One region of the Halomonas sp. MMSF_3323 genome, then DNA from elsewhere that is predicted to be linked to it. Evidence: predicted binding sites of a transcription regulator. Region 1 holds the regulator's gene; each other region holds the start of a gene.

Evidence for each region. Region 1 encodes sigma-54, which starts transcription at its own class of promoters, with help from an activator protein. Its sites were predicted from a motif close to TGGCACNNNNNTTGCTNT; they were not measured.
Region 2: glnA (glutamate--ammonia ligase) is a predicted target of sigma-54. The motif match lies at 2,517-2,534, and genes of this name have one in related genera.
Region 3: hmpA (NO-inducible flavohemoprotein) is a predicted target of sigma-54. The motif match lies at 4,185-4,202, and genes of this name have one in related genera.

What each region holds. Positions count from the first base shown of each region.
Region 1 is NZ_JASHIT010000022.1:62,570-69,679, forward strand. It holds gene bioA (adenosylmethionine--8-amino-7-oxononanoate transaminase) at 1-13, opposite strand, end outside; gene RBB39_RS12585 (hypothetical protein) at 193-717, opposite strand; gene RBB39_RS12590 (HPr family phosphocarrier protein) at 769-1,038, opposite strand; gene rapZ (RNase adapter RapZ) at 1,041-1,922, opposite strand; gene ptsN (PTS IIA-like nitrogen regulatory protein PtsN) at 1,976-2,461, opposite strand; gene hpf (ribosome hibernation-promoting factor, HPF/YfiA family) at 2,467-2,775, opposite strand; gene RBB39_RS12610 (RNA polymerase factor sigma-54) at 2,935-4,347, opposite strand; gene lptB (LPS export ABC transporter ATP-binding protein) at 4,617-5,342, opposite strand; gene lptA (lipopolysaccharide transport periplasmic protein LptA) at 5,342-5,872, opposite strand; gene lptC (LPS export ABC transporter periplasmic protein LptC) at 5,885-6,460, opposite strand; gene RBB39_RS12630 (HAD family hydrolase) at 6,457-7,023, opposite strand; gene RBB39_RS12635 (KpsF/GutQ family sugar-phosphate isomerase) at 7,060-7,110, opposite strand, start outside.
Region 2 is NZ_JASHIT010000028.1:24,507-31,616, reverse strand. It holds gene RBB39_RS14670 (DUF4124 domain-containing protein) at 124-699, opposite strand; gene glnA (glutamate--ammonia ligase) at 929-2,335, opposite strand; gene RBB39_RS14660 (glycosyltransferase family 2 protein) at 2,850-3,380, shown strand; gene typA (translational GTPase TypA) at 3,547-5,373, shown strand; gene RBB39_RS14650 (hypothetical protein) at 5,698-6,003, shown strand; gene RBB39_RS14645 (sodium-dependent transporter) at 6,174-7,110, shown strand, end outside.
Region 3 is NZ_JASHIT010000029.1:18,010-25,119, forward strand. It holds gene RBB39_RS14935 (tripartite tricarboxylate transporter substrate binding protein) at 1-496, shown strand, start outside; gene RBB39_RS14940 (tripartite tricarboxylate transporter TctB family protein) at 543-1,082, shown strand; gene RBB39_RS14945 (tripartite tricarboxylate transporter permease) at 1,086-2,600, shown strand; gene hmpA (NO-inducible flavohemoprotein) at 2,805-3,989, opposite strand; gene norR (nitric oxide reductase transcriptional regulator NorR) at 4,480-6,069, shown strand; gene RBB39_RS14960 (NnrS family protein) at 6,256-7,110, shown strand, end outside.

The DNA.
Region 1 (7,110 bases):
CCGGAGAGGTCATGTCGGCTCCTGAAGGACGCTTGGTGGTAAACTGAGTGACGAGTTAAAAGTTTACCACCGCTGCTGCTGCCGTCGCCAACACCAGCGCTCGTACCCGGAAAATCGGGGTAGAGCGGGGCAGGCGAGGGCGCAAGGAGGAGCGGTGCTTTCTCAGGGTTGCTGGGCTTAGGGATGCCGGGCTCAGGGATGCTGGGCGTCGACACGTTCGAGAAAGCGCTCGAACAGGAACGCCTCGTCGTTTTTCAGCGAGCGACTCAGGCAGTCGATGAACTCTCGGCGCGGATAGGTGAAGATCCGCGGCGCCTTGTAGGCATCCAGATCGATGGCGATTACCTCTCCGTCGACGACCAGGAAGTTCTCGGTGTGCAGGCCACGACAGTGGATACGGTCACGGTACAAGGCTTCGAGAATGTCCAGGTAGCGGTTCTGCAGTTCCGGAGAGTCGAGGACCAGCTTTTTAAGCGCGATGCCGTGCACGTTGGCGGTGACCAGGCGATAGCGCTCTGCCGACAGGATTTTCGGTGTGGCGATACCCAGTCGCTCCAGTCGGCCGGCGACATAGCGAAAATTGTGGCCGGGGTAGCGCCGGATGCCCAGGCGGTAGCGCCAGCGATCGCTGGTCTTGGGCGTGAAGGTCTTGATGAAGGCGTCCTGGTCCGGATCGTAGTGGACCTCGGTGTACTTGCCGGTCTGGATCAGTTGCATGGCGTCCTTGGCAGGCAGGGGGTGGCGGTCAAAACAAGGAGAGGGAAGACGTCAGGCGTCTTCGTCGAAGCGTGCGTCGAACAGTGCCTCCAGAGCGTCCAGCACCGCGTCCGCGTCCTTGCCTTCGGCCTCCAGGGTCAGTTCCGTTCCGCAGGGGGCGGCCAGCATCAGCAGCGACATGATGTTGGCGGCGTCACCCGAGCGGCTGCCATGGTGGACGGTGACGGTGGCGTCAAAGGGTTGGCAGCAGGTAACCAGGCGAGTCGCGGCGCGTGCATGCAGGCCGCGACGATTGGTCAGGGTCAGGGTGCGTCGGGCCACGCCTAGAGTCCTCCGCTGTCCAGTCGGCGTTGCTGGCCGAGTTCGCGGTGGCGTAGACGGACGCGGGGATGCTGGTCGGCCAGGGCCGAGGCGATTCCCTCGGCCAGGTAGACCGAACGATGCTGTCCTCCGGTGCAGCCCACCGCCACGGTGAGGTAGCTGCGCTGGCTTTGCTGATAGCGCGGTAGCCAGGTGCGCACCCAGCCGAGGATATCGCGCTTCATGTCGGCGACGTCCTGATAGCGTTCGAGGAAGTCGATGACGCTGGGATCGCAGCCATTGGCATCACGCAGTGATGGTTCCCAGTAGGGGTTGGGCAGACAGCGGGCATCGAACACGATGTCTGCATCCGGCGGCACGCCACGCTTGAAGCCGAAGGACTCCACGGTCAGGCTCAACTGGCCGCTGCGGTGGTCGGCGACCTGTTCGGCGATGCGCGAACGCAGTTCGTGCACCGACAGGCGAGAGCTGTCGATGACCAGATCGGCCAGGTCTCGAATACCCGAAAGGGCCTTCTGCTCGGACTCGATGGCTTCCGCCAGGGTCATGTCGCTATCACGGGTCAGGGGGTGACGGCGCCGCGTGTGGGAATAGCGCTCGAGCAGAATTCGCGCATCACTGGTCAGGTAGACCACCTGGCAGTCGATCGGACTCTGCTTGAGGGACGCCAGCTGGGCGGGGAAGCGTTCCAGCGCCTCAGGCAGGTTGCGGGCGTCGACGCTGACGGCGATACGGCGGGAATGACCGTTTTCCAGCTCGTCCACCAGGGCGCCCAGCAAGGTCGCGGGAAGGTTGTCGATGGCGTAGAACCCCAGGTCCTCCAGGGCCTGAAGGGCCACGGACTTTCCCGAGCCGGAGCGACCACTGATGATCACGAGCTGCATGTCCTGTCTCCTTGGGCAGGCGTCCATTGCTGATGGCCTAGGCAAGGCCGCGATCAGGAGGGAGTGTCGTCCCCCGGCGCCTGTTGGCGGATGGCTTCCTGCAGGCGCTCGTGAAGCTCGCGCTGGGAGCTGGCGTGGCGCAGACGGTGACGTGTGTCGGCGTCGTTCATGACGCCGGCGACCTGGCCGAGCAGGGCGAGATGGGCGTCGTCGGCCTCTTCCGGTACCAGCAGCACGAACACCAGATCGACGGGCTCACCATCGATGGCATCGAAGTCGACAGGTTCCGCGAGTTTGAGGAAGCCGGAGATGGGCGCCTTGCAGTGGGGGTTGCGGGCATGCGGAATGGCGACGCCATTGCCGATGCCGGTACTGCCCAGGCGCTCACGTCCGATCAGCCGACTGAAGACCTCCTGGCTGTCCAGGCTCGGGGTGTTCTGCGCAATGAAGGTGCTGAAAAACTCCAGCACCCTCTTCTTGCTGCCTCCCGGGACATCGAACAATGTGCGCTCGGGAGGGAGAATGGCTTCCAATGTCATGAGAGTCAGCGAATTCCGGCGCCTTGGGCGCGGGCTTGGGATTTTTCCTTGTGCTTGACCAACTGGCGGTCCAGCTTGTCGGCAAGGGCGTCGATAGCGGCATACATGTCGCCGTCCTGCGCTTCGGCATGCAGGTCGGCACCGGCGGCGTGAAGGGTGCAGGCGGCCAGCTGGCGTTCCTTTTCCACCGAGAGGGTCACCTGGACGTTGGTGATGTTGTCGTAGTGGCGCTCCACACGGGTGAGCTTCTCTTGTACGTAGTCACGCAGGGGATCGGTCAATTCGACGTGGTGGCCGGTGATGTTGACTTGCATGACAGGCTCCTTGCTCTTTCGGGTGGTGGCTTGATTGTAACCCTTTTTCCGATCCTGCAAACCCCCTCGACGCTACGCAGAAAGACGCAGATGTCATGCGAAATTTCAAGTGCTTGCGCTTTCCCGATAACTAGGCTAGCGACGCCGCAGCGCAAGGCCTCAGCGCAGTCGCTTGCGCTCGCTGGAAGACGGAATATTCATGGCTTCCCGGTACTTTGCCACGGTGCGTCTGGCGACATTGACGCCGTCTTCCGCCAGCAATTCCACCAGTTTGCTGTCCGACAGAGGTTTGCGGGCAGGTTCCTTTTGAATCAACGATTTGATCATGGCGCGGATGGCGGTACTGGAATGGGCGTCGCCATCCTGGCCGACCTGGCTCGAGAAAAAATACTTCAACTCGAACACGCCGCGAGGCGTGTGCACGAACTTCTGGGTGGTCACGCGGGAGATGGTGGACTCGTGCATCTCCACCTTGTCTGCGATATCGGCCAGCACCAACGGTTTCATGGCCGCTTCTCCCTGCTCGAGGAAGTCGATCTGACGCACCATGATTTCCCGGCCGACCTTCAGCAAGGTGTCGTTGCGGCTGGACAGACTCTTGATCAGCCAGCGCGCCTCCTGCAGGTGGTCCTTGAGGAACTGGTTGTCCTGGCTCTTGTCCGCGCGCCGAATCAGCGCAGCGTAGTCGGGCTGGATGCGCAGTCGAGGCATTGCATCCGGGTTGAGTTCAACGCGCCAGCCCTCTTCGGTGTGGCGTACCACCAGGTCGGGTATGACGTAGTCGTTATCGCTGTCACCGAACTGGCTGCCGGGACGTGGGTCGAGGCTTCGGATCAGCTCGATGACGCTGTCGAGTTGGTCGTCATCGAGTCCTAGCCGGCGCTTCAGCAGACGTCGGTCGCCGCTGGCCAGTGCCTCGAGAAACTGTCTTACCAGTCGTCCGGCCTGGGGCAGCAGGACGGTATCGCGAGGCAGGCTATCCAGTTGCAGCATCAAACACTCGCGCAGGTCGCGGGCGAACACTCCGGTCGGTTCGAACTGTTGCAGCCGAACCAGCACCGCCTCCACCTCGGCGAGGGGAGGGGGGCGACGACCGTCTTGCTCGAGCCCCTGGGCGATGTCATCCAGTGTCTGCTCGAGATAGCCGTCGGCGTTGACCGCGTCGAGCAGGCTCTCGGCGATCAGGCGCTCCTGGTCGCTGACGTCGAGCATCGCCAGTTGCCAGCTCAGGTGGCTGTGCAGTGACTGGGAGCTTGCCTGGCGCTCGAAATCCGGCGCCTCGCCACTGCCGGCGGGGGTGGTGCCCAGGTCCTGGTAGGTGTCGGACCAGTCGCTGTCCAAACTGAGTTCCGAGGGAATCTGATCCGCCCAGTCATCTTCCGCGGCTTCCCTGGTCTGCTGTTCGCCGAACTCGTCCTCGAGTTCGAGCATGGGGTTGGCCTCCAGCGCCTGCTGGACCTCCTGGCGCAGGTCCAGGGTCGAAAGCTGCAGCAGGCCGATCGCCTGTTGCAGTTGCGGGGTCATGGTCAGCTGGGTACCGATGCGCAGCTGCAGTGACGCCTTGAGGGCCATGGGTCGGGATCCACCAGTGTTGTCGAAAGGCTTTACCCTAACGACGAGTCATCAGACATGCAAGCATCTTGCCAAGTTGGTGTTTTTTGACCTGTGGGAGGGAGTGAAAAGGTCGATGTGGAACAACTTGGTAGGGGGGAGGTGCTTCTTTCGAGGGAGGCCCTGTGTGCAAGGTGAGGCCGACCCTTTCGGGGCCGGCGCTTGGATGCTGATGCTGGCAAGTGTTGCGGCCGCTTGAGGCGACTGCGGCTGTCGGGCGGCCCTGCGGTCTAAAGGCGGAAGTTTTCGCCCAGGTAGACCTCCTTGACGCGCTGGTTGGCAAGGATGGACTCGGCGCTGCCCTCGGCGATGATCTGGCCGTCGCCGACGATGTAGGCACGATCGCAGATATCGAGGGTCTCGCGCACGTTGTGATCGGTGATCAGGACGCCGATATCGCGGGCCTTGAGTTGACGAATGATGGACTTGATCTCGCCCACCGAGATCGGGTCGACCCCGGCGAAGGGTTCATCGAGCAGGATAAAGGCCGGCTCGGTGGCCAGGGCGCGGGCGATCTCGACCCGGCGCCGCTCCCCGCCGGACAGGCTCATGCCGGGGTTGTCGCGAATATGGCTGACGTGGAAGTCCTCGAGGAGTTGCTCGAGACGTGCTTCTCGGCCCTCGCGGTCGAGGTCCTTGCGGGTCTCGAGGATCGCCATGATGTTGTCGGCCACCGACAGCTTGCGAAAGATCGAAGCCTCCTGAGGCAGGTAGCCGATACCGGCCAGCGCGCGCTGGTGCATGGCCGCGCGGCTCAGGTCCCGATCATCGATGCTGATGCTGCCGGCGTCGGCTCTGACCAGGCCGACGATCATGTAGAAGGAGGTGGTCTTGCCGGCCCCGTTGGGGCCCAGCAGACCGACGATGCTGCCCTGCTCGATCGACAGGCTGATGTCCTGGACGACGCGACGCTTCTTGTAGCTCTTGGCCAGATGGCGAGCGTGGAGAGTCTTCATCAGTTTCCTTGGCTTTCCGGCTCGAGGGTCATGCGAATGCGCTGCTCGCCCTGGACGCCCTGGGCGCTGGAGCGGGCCTGGACCACGCGGCGATCGAGGAAGTACTCCAGATAGGCACCGTCGAAGGTGTCATTGGCCTTGTGCAGCTCAGCCTGGTCGATCAGCTCCATGCGGCGTTCGGCCACGTGGTAGATCACCTTGCGGCCCCAGCCCTTGACCACCGGTTCTTCCGGGGATGGCTTCTGCTCGAGGTAGGCACGTGAGCCGGTCGCGGTCGCCAGTGACAGTTGTCCTTGGTCGTTGCGCTGGATCTCGACGCGTTCGCCGGTGAGGATCATGCTGCCTTGCACAATGCGCACGTCGCCGGTATAGACCGCGGTGCCGGCGCGATCATCGAGATCCAGCTGGTCGGCCTCCACCTGAATCGGTGCGCTGCGATCACTTTCCAGCGCCAGGACACTGCTGCCGGTGGCGCCGGCGGCCAGGCCAAGGGCCAGGGCAAGCAGGAGGGCGGGACTTGGACGCATCATGGAAGGGGCTCCTTATTGAGGCTCTGGCGGATGATGACCGGTGACATTGTCGGTCAGGCGAGCGGTATTGTCATGGATCCAGGCGTCGAAGCGCTCCCCTTGCATCTGTTGAGGGGGTTGGCGTAGGACGGCTGGCGTTTCGCTCCAGACATGGCCACTGTCGCTGTCGTAGACCAATACCTCTGTATCAAGCTGCCAACGCTCCGCGGGGGCCTCGAGATGGGCGTCGCCCGACAGGGTCAGGGGGTTGTCGTCCGGACCCAGTTCACCGTTGTCGGCGTCGGCGATCCACTCTCGGCCGCTGTCGTCGATCAGTGCAAGGTCCGGCTGGTCCACCCGGGTGACGTCGTCGAGCGGTGTGTGCACAAGGCGTGGCGTATCGATGCGCTGGTGGGGGGTGCCCTGGGCATCGAAGCGGGTCAGGCGGGCATCCACCAGGTAGTAGTCGGGCTCGCCGGCCTTGTCATTGGGTACCAGGTCGGGGACGTTGCTCTCGCGGGGGTCGAGCAACGTCAGGCCGCCACCGAGTACCAGCAGCAGGATGACCAGCCAGAAGCGAAAGCCTGGACGCAGTGCGCTCAGTTTCATGTCAGCGGTCCGTTGCTCAGGTAGCTGTCGATGATATCGTCGAGGCGGCCCTGGGCCATCAGCAGGGTGTCGGTGATCTCGCGCACCGCGCCATGTCCGCCGGCAACCTGGGTGACCCAGTCGGCGTGCTGACGAAGGTAGCAGGGGGCGCCTGGCACGGTGATGCCGACCGCACTGCGATGGATGCAGGGCAGATCCGGCAGGTCATCGCCGCAGTAGGCGACCTGGTCGAGGGTCAGGCCCAGCGAATCGCACAGCGATTCAAGGGCGGGCAGCTTGCGCTCGACCCCTTGCTGTACGTGCTCGATGCCGAGTGCTCTGGCTCTTTGAGTGACCATGGGGGAGCTGCGCCCGGTGATCAGGGCCACCTGGATGCCGGCGCGCTTGGCCAGCTTGAGGCCGTGGCCATCCAGGGTGTTGAACGCCTTCAACTCGGAGCCGTCGGCGTGGAAGTACAGTCGACCATCGGTCAGTACGCCGTCCACGTCCAGCGCCAGTAGCTTGATGTGGCGCAGGCGCTCCACCAGTTCCGGCGCGAGGGAGGCAAGAAGGTCGTGAGACATGAAGGTGTTCCTTGATAAGAAGGGGTTGAAAAAGGGTCAGATGACACCGGCGGCCAGCAGGTCGTGCATATGCAGTGCACCTACTGG
Region 2 (7,110 bases), on a different contig from region 1:
GACGGTGCTTTTGTCGAGGAGGCGGGTCACCGTCGGCGCACCTACGCACCATTTTAGTGCACCAACCTGGTGCAGGGCAGTCTCGCCTGGATCACTGTCCGCACAAGGCCCGCAGATCGCGGGTCAAGGCGGCGCAGGACGAAGGGGGTTGGCGGGAAGCAGGCGGCTGGCGCGCTGTACGTGGATGACGATATCGGCACTGCGTTGACGCACCTCTCCCGACGGGGCCAGCACCACCAGGCCCAGGCGATGCTCGCCACGCTCCAGATTGGTGAGCCACAGTGGGCCGATGCCGGTGACGCTGGTGGCGAGCACACCGTCGACCTCCAGGCCGAGGCGATCCCCCGTCGCCGGAGGCGGGCTGATCGCGGCCAGCACCTTCAATCTTCCCCCGGCCCCCGTGGGCAACACGCTGTCATCCGCCGGAGAGGCGATGGCCAGGACATCGTGGGGCTGGAAGACATCGGCGTCGCTATCCGGGCCTGGTACTGAAGGCGCCGTCGGCCTGGAGGGCGCCGCCACATCCAGCGCAGGGGCGCTGGACAACGGCGGCGGTTCCAGCGCGCGGGCGCCGGCCGAGGGCGTATCGCTGTAGCGCACGACGCCGTCGGGACCGACACTGCGATAGATGGTGCTCGCCGGCACGGTTTCTGCCACCGGCAACGCCAGCCCGGACGCTGCCAGCAAGGCAATGGCCATCAGTGACGGCCGACTCGGCGACGAGGGAGCGCTCTCGCCCCTCTCCCGGCCTGCCCTGCGCGTCCACCGCTGCATCATCGTGATTGCCCTCGCCGACCTTCCCCTGACGAGGATGACGGCAGCCACGACCCGCGCCAAGGGGATCCCTTGCCCAGGCGCAAGGCCCGCGCAAAAAAATCGGCCCCGCGATCATCGCGGGGCCGACGGAACGCACGAGGCGCTATGCCGATCAGCAGCTGTAGTACATGTCGAACTCGATCGGGTGGGTCGCCATGCGCAGACGCTCGACGTCCTCGTTCTTGAGCTCGATGTAAGCGTCGATCATGTCGTCGGTGAAGACGCCACCTTCGGTCAGGAAGCTGCGGTCCTCGTCGAGGGCTGCCAGCGCCTGGTCGAGGCTCTCGGCCACGGTCGGGATGGCCTTGCCTTCTTCCGGCGGCAGGTCATAGAGGTTCTTGTCCATGGCGTCGCCGGGGTGGATCTTGTTCTTGATGCCGTCGATACCGGCCATCAGCATCGCCGCGAAGCACAGGTAGGGGTTGGCGGTCGGGTCGGGGAAACGCGCCTCGACACGCTTGCCCTTCGGGCTTGCGGTGTACGGGATACGGATGGAAGCAGAACGGTTACGGGCGCTGTAGGCCAGCATGACCGGCGCTTCGAAGCCCGGCACCAGGCGCTTGTAGGAGTTGGTAGAAGCGTTGGTGAAGGCGTTCAGGGCGCGGGCGTGCTTGATGATACCGCCGATGTAGAACAGTGCCATTTCGGACAGACCGGCGTACTCGTCACCGGCAAACTGGTTCTGGCCGTCCTTCCAGAAAGACTGGTGGACGTGCATACCGCTGCCGTTGTCGCCGACCAGCGGCTTGGGCATGAAGGTGGCGGTCTTGCCGTAGGCGTGAGCCACATTGTGGATCACGTACTTCATTTCCTGAACTTCGTCGGCCTTCTTGACCAGGGTGTTGAAGGCAACACCGATCTCGTTCTGGCCGGCGTTGGACACCTCGTGGTGGTGCACCTCGACCTTCTGACCGATGGCCTCGAGGGTGTTGCACATGGCACCGCGCATGTCATGGAAGCTGTCCACCGGCGGAACCGGGAAGTAGCCGCCCTTGACCCGCGGACGGTGACCGAGGTTGCCACCTTCGACGGCGCGGTCGGTGGACCAGGCACCCTCTTCGGAGCTGATCTTGTACATGGCGCCTTCGATATCGGCCTTCCAGTGCACCTCGTCGAAGATGAAGAACTCGGGCTCGGGGCCGAAGAAGGCGGTATCGCCCAGGCCAGAGGACTGCAGGTAGGCCTCGGCGCGCTTGGCGATGGAGCGCGGATCACGCTCGTAGCCCTGCATGGTGGCCGGCTCGATGATGTCGCAACGCAGGATCAGGGTCGCGTCTTCGGTGAAGGGGTCGAGGAAGCCGGTGCCGTCCTCCGGACGCAGGATCATGTCGGACTCGTTGATGCCCTTCCAGCCGTTGATGGAGGAACCATCGAACATCTGGCCATTCTCGAAGAACTCTTCGTCGACCTCGGCGGCCGGAATGGTGACGTGCTGCTCTTTACCGCGGGTATCGGTGAAGCGCAGGTCAACCCACTTCACATCATGTTCGTTGATCAGGGCGAGGGTCTTGTCTGACATGTGGTCCTCCAGAGTGGAACTTGTCTCGTGACTCGAGCGTTGCGCAACGGCGCCAATCCCATGTCACCGGTTTGAAACGGGGGATGATCCAGGGAACAAAAGGGGTACCGGGATCCTTTGTAGCACGCTCCCGGGACACTGCCCATGGCAACGTGCGCGACACGATGACACTGCCAACCACAATGCAGATTGCGTGCCAGCATTGCACCAGCATCGACCAAAAAAATCCCAACCCGTTGTTTCGCATCTTTTTTATCCAAACAGACCCTTTGCGCCAGCTTAGGGCACAAAGGCCCATAGTCTTCAGGAGTCGCCGACCAATGCACCACAAAAGTGCAATAAAGACTGTGACGCACCACTTTGGACCTTTGTGACAGGATATATAAACTCTGCCGGGCCGATCGCGAGGTGTCAGCGGGCGCTGGAACCTTTCGCAACGCAAAGATACACTTTATTACGTTCGACTCCGACCGCCTCCCCTGCCGGCCGGCGTCACCCTCCTCGGAGTGTCGTCGTGAAAATCAGCTTGATCATTGATGCCCGACTTACCGGCAAGGAACTGCCTCGCCGGCTCGCGGAAGCTCGCCAGCAGGTCGCCCTCTTCCAGGGAAGAGGCGAGATCCTCGTCATCGACGATGGCGATATGGCGCCACCACTACTGGGCGAACCGGGCGAACACGCCGTCGTCGGCTATCGCCAGGTGCGCAGCAGGCCCGCGCCCATGGGGCGGCGCCTCAATCTGGCCGCCTCCCACAGCAACGGACGCATGCTCGGCTTCTGCCTCGGCCCTCTGGACACCCACTGGGTCGAGCGAATGATGGCAGCCGCCTGCGATGATTCGCGCCCGGTGGTGCGTCCTGCTCGCCCCTGCCCGCTATCGCTGCTCAGCCTGCTGCGACGTACACCGACCCGGGCCCTGGGCGTCGAACGTACCTGGTTCGATCGATTGGGAGGCTTCGACCCGTCGCTGGACCTGAGCGCGGTGGAGGACCTCGCCACTCGCCTCAAGGCCTGTCGCGCCAAGATGGTCGTGCAGCGCGCCTGAGCGTCAGATCGTCCTTTCTGTCGATTTCGCCTACTTTTTTCGCCTCGCAGGTGCTTGATAGTTCAGCATCTTGAGGATCGATGCCGAGATTGGCGCCAACAAGGCTGGTCGTTGTCATCGCCCAGGCCCTATAATGCTGCCCCACTTTTTCCAGCAGGATCCCGTCGTGATCGAGAATCTTCGCAACATCGCCATCATCGCTCACGTCGACCACGGCAAAACCACCCTGGTCGACAAGCTGTTGAGTCAGTCTGGCACTCTGGACCGCAAGGCCGAGGGTCAGGAGCGCATCATGGACTCCAATGACCAGGAGAAGGAACGCGGTATCACCATCCTGGCGAAGAACACGGCGATCCGCTGGAATTCCCCCGAGGGACAGGACTACCACATCAACATCGTCGACACCCCTGGACACGCCGACTTCGGCGGCGAGGTCGAGCGCGTGATGTCGATGGTGGACTCGGTACTGCTGCTGGTCGACGCCGTCGACGGCCCCATGCCGCAGACCCGCTTCGTCACCCAGAAGGCCTTCGATCAGGGCCTCAAGCCGATCGTGGTGGTCAACAAGATCGATCGCCCCGGCGCACGCCCGGACTGGGTCATCGACCAGATCTTCGATCTGTTCGACAACCTCGGCGCCAGCGACGAGCAGCTCGACTTTCCGATCATCTACTGCTCCGCCCTCAACGGCATCGCCGGTCCCGAGCCTGACCAGCTGTCCGACGACATGACGCCGATGTTCCAGTCCATCGTCGACATCGTCGAGCCGCCCAAGGTGGAACTCGACGGCCCGCTGCAGATGCAGATCTCGGCACTCGACTACTCCAGCTACGTCGGCGTCATTGGCCTTGGCCGCATCACCCGCGGCGCCATCTCGCCCAACCAGCAGGTGGTGGTCATCAACAAGGAAGGCCAGACCCGCAAGGGCAAGGTCGGCCAGGTCATGACCCACCTGGGTCTCGAGCGGGTACAGACCGAGCAGGCCACCGCCGGGGACATCGTCTGCATCACCGGCATCGACGACCTGGCGATCTCCGACACCATCTGTGATCCGGCCGCCGTCGAGGCACTGCCGGCACTGACCGTCGACGAGCCCACCGTGTCCATGACCTTCCAGGTCAACGACTCTCCGTTTGCCGGCAAGGACGGCAAGTTCGTCACCAGCCGCAACATTCGCGATCGTCTCGACCAGGAGCTGATCCACAACGTGGCGCTGCGTGTCGAGCAGGGCGAGTCCCCGGAGAAGTTCATCGTCTCCGGCCGCGGCGAGCTGCACCTGTCGGTGCTGATCGAGAGCATGCGTCGTGAAGGCTTCGAGCTGGCCGTGGGTCGTCCCGAGGTCATCATCCGCGAGATCGACGGTGAGAAGCAGGAGCCCTACGAAGAAGTCATCATCGACTGCGAAGAGCAGCACCAGGGCGCCATCATGGAAGAGCTCGGCTACCGCAAGGGCGAGCTCAAGAACATGAACCCGGACGGCAAGGGCCGGGTCCGCCTGGACTTCATCATCCCGGCGCGCGGCCTGATCGGCTTCCGTGGTCAGTTCCTGACCCTGACCTCCGGTACCGGCATCCTGACCAGCCGCTTCGACCACTACGGCCCGCTCAAGCCCGACGCTTCCATCGAGCGTCGCAACGGCGTGCTGGTGTCGATGGTTCCGGGCAAGGCCCTGGCCTACGCCCTGTACGCCCTGCAGGAGCGCGGCAAGCTGATCATCGACCACGGCACCGAGGTCTACGAAGGCATGCTGGTCGGCATCAACAACCGCGCCAACGACATGGTGGTCAACCCCACCAAGGGCAAGAAGCTCGACAACATGCGCGCCTCCGGCAACGACGAGAACATCGTGCTGACCCCGCCGGTACGCTTCACCCTGGAACAGGCCATCGAGTTCCTCGATGACGACGAGCTGGTCGAGATCACCCCGAACCATATCCGTCTGCGCAAGAAGTTCCTGACCGAGAACGAGCGCAAGCGCGCCACCAAGAAGTAAGCGCTGCGTTTTCTCGCTTCATCGATGCCCGCCTCCTGGCGGGCATCGTTGTTTGCGGCCGTCGGGCATCGTCGTTTTGCGGAATAGACAATATCGATGCCCGGCTCTTCATGGCGGGCGTCGTCGTTTGTGGCCGTCGGGCATCGCCGTCTGCTTGGCGAGGCCCAGGCGCGGCCATGGCGCGACTTCAGTGGAACTTTCCGGGCCGAGCGCTGCCACAATTGATGCAGACTGATAACCGTTAGGGGTGAAGACGGCGACCGCCCTAGTTGCGGTCTATGCTAATGGGGCACCGTCATCCTTCGCGAACAAGGAGATACGCGAATGCACAAGCACGTCGAATGGGATGATCCCGGCGCTGACAGCGTTCAGCGCTACTTCGCCGACAAGCCCGACGAATACCCCACCGCCCACGTCGGCAGTATCATCGCCGGCCGCTACCATGGCTATTCGGTCAGGGTCAGGGTGGAAGCCAGGGTCGACGACGACACCGCCAGCATCGGCGACGTGGTCGCCCTGATCTCCGTGCGCACAGGCGAGCGCACCAAGAATATCGGCGACCTGTCGATCGGCGATACCGTGCGTCTTGGCGACGATCACCGCGCCCTGGCTCCCCATACCAGCAGCTGACGACGAGTTCCAGAACCCGCCAGTGACGGAAACCCGTCCCGCCAACGCCTGCTAAACGCATCGCCCCTAGTCAGGCGCCATGGTTGTATCGCAAAGTTGACATGTCAGACCGGGCCTCGGCCCGGTCAGCCATTACCGCGTCGCGACGCCGACATGTCGACGGAAGCCCCATGAGCAGCGATAACATCTGGACCCACAAAGGCACCTTCCTGCTGGCCGCCGTCGGCTCGGCGGTGGGCCTGGGTAACCTCTGGCGCTTTCCCTACCTGGCCGGCGAGCACGGTGGTGGCGCCTTTCTGCTGGTCTACGTGCTGTGCGTCTTTGCCGTCGGCATCCCGATTTTGATCGCCGAGATCATGCTTGGGCGCAACAGCCGGCGCTGCCCGATCATGGGCATGCGCTTTCTCACCCGTTGTCATCGCACCTCCCGCGCCTGGGAGACCATCGGCTGGCTCGGTGGCCTGTCCGCGCTGCTGATCCTGAGCTTCTACTCGGTGATCAGCGGCTGGGCGCTGCACTATCTTGGCGAGATGCTGACCGGGTCACTGCGCGACGCCGACGCCGCCATGCTGGCCGACAACTTTGCCAACCTGATCGCCTCGCCGCTGAAGCTGACGCTCTACCACACGCTGTTTCTCGCCATCTGCGCCTACATCGTCGCCCGGGGTGTTCATCGTGGACTGGAGAGTGCCCTGCGCATCCTGATGCCGACCCTGCTGGTCATTCTGCTGGTGGTGCTGTTCTACGCCGCGACCAGCGGCGACATGGCGGCGGCCAGTCGCTTCATGCTGTCCTTCTCGCTGTCCGAGTTGAGCCTGGAAGGCTGGCTCGAGGCGATGGGGCAGTCGTTCTTCACGCTGAGTCTGGGGATGGGCGCGATCATGGCCTATGGCGCCTACATGCCCAGCGAGACCTCGCTGACCCTGACCGCCTTCGCCATCGCCCTGATCGACACCCTGGTGGCGGTAATCGCGGGGCTGGCGATCTTCGCCCTGGTGTTCGGTGCGGGACTTGCCGCCGATGAAGGGCCGGGGCTGATGTTCGTGTCACTGCCGCTGGCATTCTCGGTGATGCCTTCAGGCTCGCTGGTCGGCGCCATCTTCTTCG
Region 3 (7,110 bases), on a different contig from region 1:
GCGGACCCACCTGACGCTGCTGCAACTGCAGGACCAGGCCGAGGTGGAGTTCAAGATCGTCTCCTATCCCGGTGGTGCGGCGCCCCAGAAGGAGGCCCTGCTCAACGGCGAGGTGGACCTGGCGCTGACCAGCCTCGGTGACTTCGAATCGCTGATCTCGGCGGGTGACGCCCGTGGCCTGGTGGAGTTCACCGACGTCCAGAGCGAGAGCTTCCCCGACGTGCCCCCGGCAACCGAGCTGGGCTACGACATCCAGATGGGCAGTTTCGTGATCCTGGCGGCGCCTGCCAATACGCCGGACGACGCCGTGACGGCCCTCGAGGCGGCCTATCAGCAGGCCTACGACAGCGAGGAATTCCAGACCTGGCTGGTCGACGTCGGTGTCACCCCCAACTGGCTGGGCACCGATGAGGTCGAGGACTGGGCCGAACAGACCCAGGGTGAGCTGTTCGCACGCATGGACGAGCTGAAGGAAGCCGGCCTGATCGGCCAGTAAGCCCGCGCCGCCACCGCGGTGGCGGCTCTTTTCCGGAGGACTCCCGATGAAATCGCTCTCCCGCCTGGGGACCTGGCTGACGGGGCCGACAGGTGTCGTCGTCTGCCTGTTGGCCCTGACCCTGATCTATCTGCTCGAGGCGTTCAAGATCGCCCCGCCCATCAAGAACGGGGCCCTGACCGCCTCCTTCTTCCCGGTGGCGCTCGCCGTGGTCATGCTGCTGGCGCTGGGTGGCGTGATCCTCGCCGATCGACGCGAGGCGGCCAGTGGCGAGGCTGGTGGCGAGGCCGGCGCCGGGGAAAGCGACGAGGGAGGCGACGACCATGGAGATGCAAAGGTGGCGGCGTGGCGAGGGCCGGTGGCGGTCACCCTGCTCACCGCCGTCTATATCGCCCTGTTTGCCCACCTTGGCTACTTCATCGCCACCTTCCTCTACGCCTTCAGCATGACGCTGGCTTTCGCCACCGGGCGGCCCTCGCCGCAGGCGCTTGGGTTCAAGGCGCTGGTGGCCGGCGTGATCACCCTGCTGGGATACGGGCTCTTCGAGCTGGTGTTCCAGGTTCGCCTGCCGACGCCCTGGATCTGACCCATGGACTATCTGATCGAACTCTCCAAGGGCCTTGCCGTGCTGATGCAGCCCGACATCCTGCCCTACCTGATCGGCGGCTACCTGATCGGCACCTTCTTTGGCGCCGTGCCGGGGCTCACCTCGATGCTGGCCATCGCCCTGCTGCTGCCGTTGACCTACAGCCTCGACATCACCGCGGCGCTGGTCGCCTGCGCCGCCATCTTCATGGCCGGCATGTGCAGTGGCAGCATCACCGCCACCACCATCAATATTCCCGGTGCCCCGGCCTCGATGATGACCGCCATAGAGGGCTACCCCATGCAGCAGCGGGGCGAGGGCGCCAAGGCGCTGGGCCATGCCGCCCTGGCGTCGATGATCGGCGGCGCCCTGGGTGCCATCATGCTGATGGTGATGGCGCCGCTGGCCACCGAGGCGGCGCTGCTGATTCGCACACCGGGCAAGTTCTCGCTGATCGCCTTCGCCCTGATCGTGATCGTCATCTCCCAACGTGGGGCCATCTCCAAGGGCCTGGTCGCCACCACCCTGGGGGTGATGGTGGCCACCGTCGGTATCGACGTGATGCAGCCGGTCACCCGCTTCACCTTCGGCACCGGCGTGCTGATGCAGGGCATCGACATCATGCCGCTGGTCATCGGCGCCTTCGCCGTCAGTGAGCTGCTGGTGCAGTCGCAGAACCGCGCCTCGCGCACCGTCGAGGTCGACGCCATCAAGGCCAGCGTCATTCGCCGCCGGGACTTTATTCCACCCTGGCACGAGGTGCGTGAAATCGGCGTCTATCGCTACGTCAAGACCGCCATCATCGGCTACAGCGTCGGCGTGCTGCCGGGCGCCGGAGGCTCCATGGCGGCCTTTGTCGCCTACGCCGAGTCCATGCGCAGCTCACGCCACCCGGAGAAGTACGGCAAGGGTTCGGTGGAAGGCATCGCGGCGGCGGAGGGCGCCAACAACGCCATGTGCAGCGGCGCCTTCGTGCCGATGCTGTCGTTCGGTATTCCCGGTGATCCCACCACCGCCATCGTGCTGGGCGTGCTGGTGATCAACGGTCTGCAGCCCGGGCCGCAGTTCCTCGACAGTCAGCTTGCGCTGGTGGCACCGATGTTCATGGCGCTGCTGGTGGCGGCCCTGGTGATGGTGCCGCTGACGCTCTACGTGCTGGGGCCCTGGTTCGTGCGGATCGTCTCGATCCGCCGCGATGTGCTCTACGCCAGCATCGCGGTGATCGCGCTGGTCGGCTGTTACGTGGCTACCTACTCGATCTTCCAGATGGGACTGGCGCTGGTGTTCGGGGTGCTCGCCTTCCTGCTGCGGCGCCAGGGCTATCCGGTGGCCTGCCTGCTGCTCGGCTTCGTGCTCGGCCCGAGCCTGGAGGAATACTGCCGACGCTCGCTGTCGCTGTCCGACGGCAACCCGCTGATCTTCCTCACCAGTCCCGACAGCCTGTTCTTCCTGGCGCTGACCGGGGTGTTCTACTACTTCATGGTGGTGAGAAAGCCCGAGGCGCGACAGCACGCCTGAGCCTCTGGTTGGTGAAAGACCGCCGCAAGACACGACAAGGCCGCGCCCTCGGGCGCGGCCTTGTCGTGGTGGGCTGAGTGGAACGCGACGGTCAGACGTGCTTGTCAGGCGACGCTACTGGTGTTGCTGAGCGGACGCGAGGGACCGAAGTTTTCATGACGGCGGCGCAGCGCAGACACGTCGAACAAGATAGCCAGCTGCGGCTCAGGCGACGCTACTGCTGTTGCTGAGCGGACGCGAGGGACCGAAGTGCTCGTAGTGACGGCGCTGCTCGGGGATACCCAGTTCTGCCAGATGGCTGTCGATGGCGCTCATGAAGGGCGGCGGGCCGACGAAGTAGCACTGAGCGTCGCCGCCGGGCAGCAGGCGGGCCAGCAGCTCACGCTCGAGGCGGCCCTTGATGTCGCCGCCGTCGCCTTCCTCGTAGGCGCAGACCCGGGTCAGCAGTTGCGGATAGTCTCGGGCAAGGGCCTCGACCTCGCCACGGAAGGCGTGGTGGTCGATGTTCCGGGCAGCGTGGACGTAGCAGACCCGGCGTCCCTGGGCCAGGGCCTGGCGCGCCAGCGGCAGCATCGGTGTCTGGCCGACACCGCCGCTGATCAGCATCACCGGCGCGTCGCCATCGTCCAGGGTCAGCTCACCGGCGGGGGGCAGCAGTTCCAGGGTGTCGCCGACGCGCATCTGCTGGTGCAGGAAGTTGCTGACCAGACCGCCCGGCTCCTGTTTCACCGAGATACGATAGCTACGGCCGTTGGGGCTGCCGGACAGGCTGTAGTGGCGATGCACGATTGCCTCGTCCACCGCCAGACGCAGGCCGATGTACTGGCCGGGCTCGGCGTCGGCCACCGGCTGGCCGTCGACCGGCTCCAGGGTGAAGGAGCGAATCACCTCGCACTCGCGCTGGATCTGGGCGACACGGAACTCGCGCAGTCCACGCCAGCCGCCGGGGCGATCGGCGAAGGCCTGGTAGCGCTCGGCTTCGGCAGCGATCAACAGCGCGGCCAGGTCGTTGTACAGGGCCGCCCAGGCGTCGGCGATCTCCGGCGTCACCACCTCGCCCAGCACCTCGCCGATGGCGGCCATCAGGCATTCGCCGACGATGGGGTACTGCTCGGGCTGGATGCCCAGCGAGACGTGCTTGCTGATCACCGTCTGCATCGAGTCGATGACCTCCTGGGGCTGGCGGCGCAGGCCGACATAGGCCAGCACCCCTCGCGCCAGCGCCTTCGGCTGGCCACCGTCGGCCTGGTGGGCCTGGTTGAACACCGCCTTGACCTCCGGGTAGCGCTCGAACATCAGCGGATAGAAACGGGCGGTGATGGCGTCGAGGTGTTCGGCGACCAGAGGGGCGGTGGCATCGATGATGGCGTCTTGGGCAGCGGTGGTCATGGCGTCTCCTGTCAGGGATATGGCGCAGCGCGCTCCCACTGTGGCAAAAAACCTTCACCGCGTCGGAGGCCTGGCTCGTTTGGGCCTACTTTTTCTCTACAGCTTGTGAACAGAGCATCGGTTGATATGCCTCGACACCTGCGGTGCTTCCACGGGGTCGGGGCGTATCGCTCGTCGCCTTTCTGTACCCTGTATGGAGCAAGCGATATGCCGCTTCGCTTGAGGTGCGCCAACTTGCCACAGTGTGGGTGATCCAGAGCGGGTAATGAGCGGGCAGTGTGGATCCACAGGGCGCTTGTCGAGAGCGCTGGTCACGCTACCCGGCTCCTTTTTTTCTGGCCCGGTTCCCGGCCACGTTTCCGACCCGATTCTGTCCCGGTATTCGCCCTGGGCAGTGGTAACTCTTGCGAATGAAATCGAGATTGCATGTCGATCTGACACTGCAAGTGCTATCGTTTTGACACTGTTGATAGTCAAAAGGACATTCGAGGTGGTCAGCTTTCTACGACGCCTGCGTGCCCTGCTGCAGCGCCTGGGCGATGAGCAGGGCCCCGAGCTCGCCGAGGCCTGGCAGGGCTTGCTCGAATCACTGGTGGCCCCCACCGCGGCGGATGCCAGCGCGTTGCTGGTGGCGCAGGGCTCCGGTCTCAGGCCGGTGGCCACCATCGGCCTGCCCGAGGGCGTGGCCGGCAGGACCTTCGCCTTGAGCGAGCATCCTCGCCTCGCCGCCATCGCCGAGGCGCCGGGGGTCTGCCGCTTTGCCGCGGACTCGCCCCTTCCTGATCCCTACGACGGGCTGCTGGATGACGGTCTTAGCCCTGTCCATGACTGCCTGGGGGTGGCGTTGCGCGACGGTGATGAGCTGATCGGCATGGTCACACTGGACGCCCTGACCCCGGGGGCGCTGGCCGAGCTGGATGACCAGGGCCTGCTGGCGGCGGCCGAGTTGCTGGGCACCTGCCTGCGGCTGTCCCGGCGCCTGGACGGCGCCCGCCTGCAGCTCGCCCTGCAGCGCGATGACCACGGCCAGTTGCCACGTCGGCTGACTGGCTGGCGCAGTGGCGCCATGCGCAAGCTGATGGCCTCGGTGGAGCTGGTCGCCGCCACCGACATGAGCGTGCTGGTGCTGGGCGAGACCGGCGTCGGCAAGGAACGCATCGCCCATGCCCTCCATCACGGCTCGCGACGTGCCGATGGGCCACTGGTGGTGGTGAACTGCGCCGCGCTGCCGGCCTCGTTGATCGAGAGCGCCCTGTTCGGCCATCGGCGTGGGGCGTTCTCCGGGGCAACCAGCGACCATCGCGGGCACTTCCAGATGGCCGACGGCGGCACCCTGGTGCTGGACGAGGTGGGGGAGCTGCCGCTGGAGCTGCAGCCGAAGCTGTTGCGGGTGCTGCAGGAAGGCGAGGTCCAGCCGCTGGGCAGCGATCGGCTCCAGCATGTCGACGTTCGGGTGGTCGCGGTGACCAACCGGGATCTTGCCCTGGAGGTCGCCCAGGGACGCTTTCGCGAGGATCTCTATCACCGGCTCAGCGCCTTTCCGCTGGAGGTACCCCCGCTGCGCCAGCGTCCCGAGGACCTGGCGCTGCTGGTCGGACACTTCCTGGAGCAGAACCGGGTGCGTCTCGGCGTCGGCAACCTGCGCCTGAGCGAGGCCGCGCGGGTGTCGCTGGCGGCCTGGCACTGGCCCGGCAATGTACGTGAGCTGGAGTCGCTGCTGGCACGTGCCTCGCTGTTGGCATTGGCCTCGGTGGACGTGCTCGGGACGCCCGATGCTCGCCGCCGTAGCGTACGCATCGAGGTCGAGCACCTGGGGCTGGCGCCGGCGACAGCCCGGGTCACTGGCGCGCCCGCAGCGCAAGGCGACACGTCTCGAAGCGCCGTGTCGCCGGCCGATCGTCCAGCGGGCGAGGTGCTGGATCGAGAGCCCTCGCTGCGGGAGGCCACCGAGGCCTTTCAGCGCGAGCGCATCCGGCAGGCCCTGGACACTGAAGGCAACTGGGCAGGGGCGGCTCGCCGGCTGGGGCTGGACCCCGGCAATCTGCATCGCCTGGCGCGGCGGCTGGGGCTAAAGGCCTGATTCTGTCCTGGTCATCGCCAAGGGCGTGCGAGGCTGTCGCGGGGTTGGGGCTGGGGTGGGAGATGCAGGGCTTGCCAGGGTGAGTCAGGTTTGCGGCATCGGCAGTGCCTTTGATGTGCATCATGGTGATGTTGTCCAAAGCGGGCCAGACTTCACAAGACCAAGTGAATTACTCAGGTACTCGCCATGTCATCCGTCGCCGCTCGTCTGCCTCTTGCGCGCCTCGCCTTTCGTCCCTTCTTCCTGCTGGCGGCGGCCTTCAGCGTGGTGGCCCTGCTGGTGTGGCTCGCTTTCTGGCACGGCATCTTCGTGCTGTCGCCCCGGGCGGGCATGCTGTGGTGGCACCAGCACGAGATGCTGTTCGGTGTGGTGGGGGCGGTAGTTTCGGGGTTCTTGCTGACCGCGGTGCAGACCTGGACCGGCCTCAGGGGGCTCCATGGCGCCCCGCTGCTGGGGCTCGTCGCACTGTGGCTGGGGGCCCGGCTGGGGCTGGCCTTTCCCGTCTTGCCCCAGGCGCTGGTGATGGCCCTGGACGTGGGCTTTCTGCTGATCGTCTGCGCCGTGATGGCGGTGATGGTGATCCGGGCGAAGCGCTGGCGCAATCTGATCTTCGTGCCGGTGCTGGCGATCCTCGCCGGTGCCAACCTGGGCAGCCATCTGGGCGTGCTCCAGGGTGACCCTGAGCTGGTGCGCCAGTCGTCCTACCTGGCGGTGCTGCTGGTGACGCTGATCATGGGGGTGCTGGGGGGACGGGTGATCCCGATGTTCACCGCCAACCGGCTGGGCCTGAAGCGCCGCCCGGCGCTGCCCTGGCTCGAGGGGATGGCGCTCGGCAGCCTGGCGCTGGCGGTGGTGCTGCAGCTGACGCGCACCCTGGGTGGCGGTCTGCCCGACAGCGTACTGGCGCTGGCGCTGCTGGCGGCGGCGCTGGCCCACCCGCTGCGCCTGATACGCTGGCAAGGCCGCGCCACCGGACGTGAACCCCTGCTGTGGAGCCTTCACCTGAGCTACGCCTTCGTGCCGCTGGGGCTTTTGCTGTGG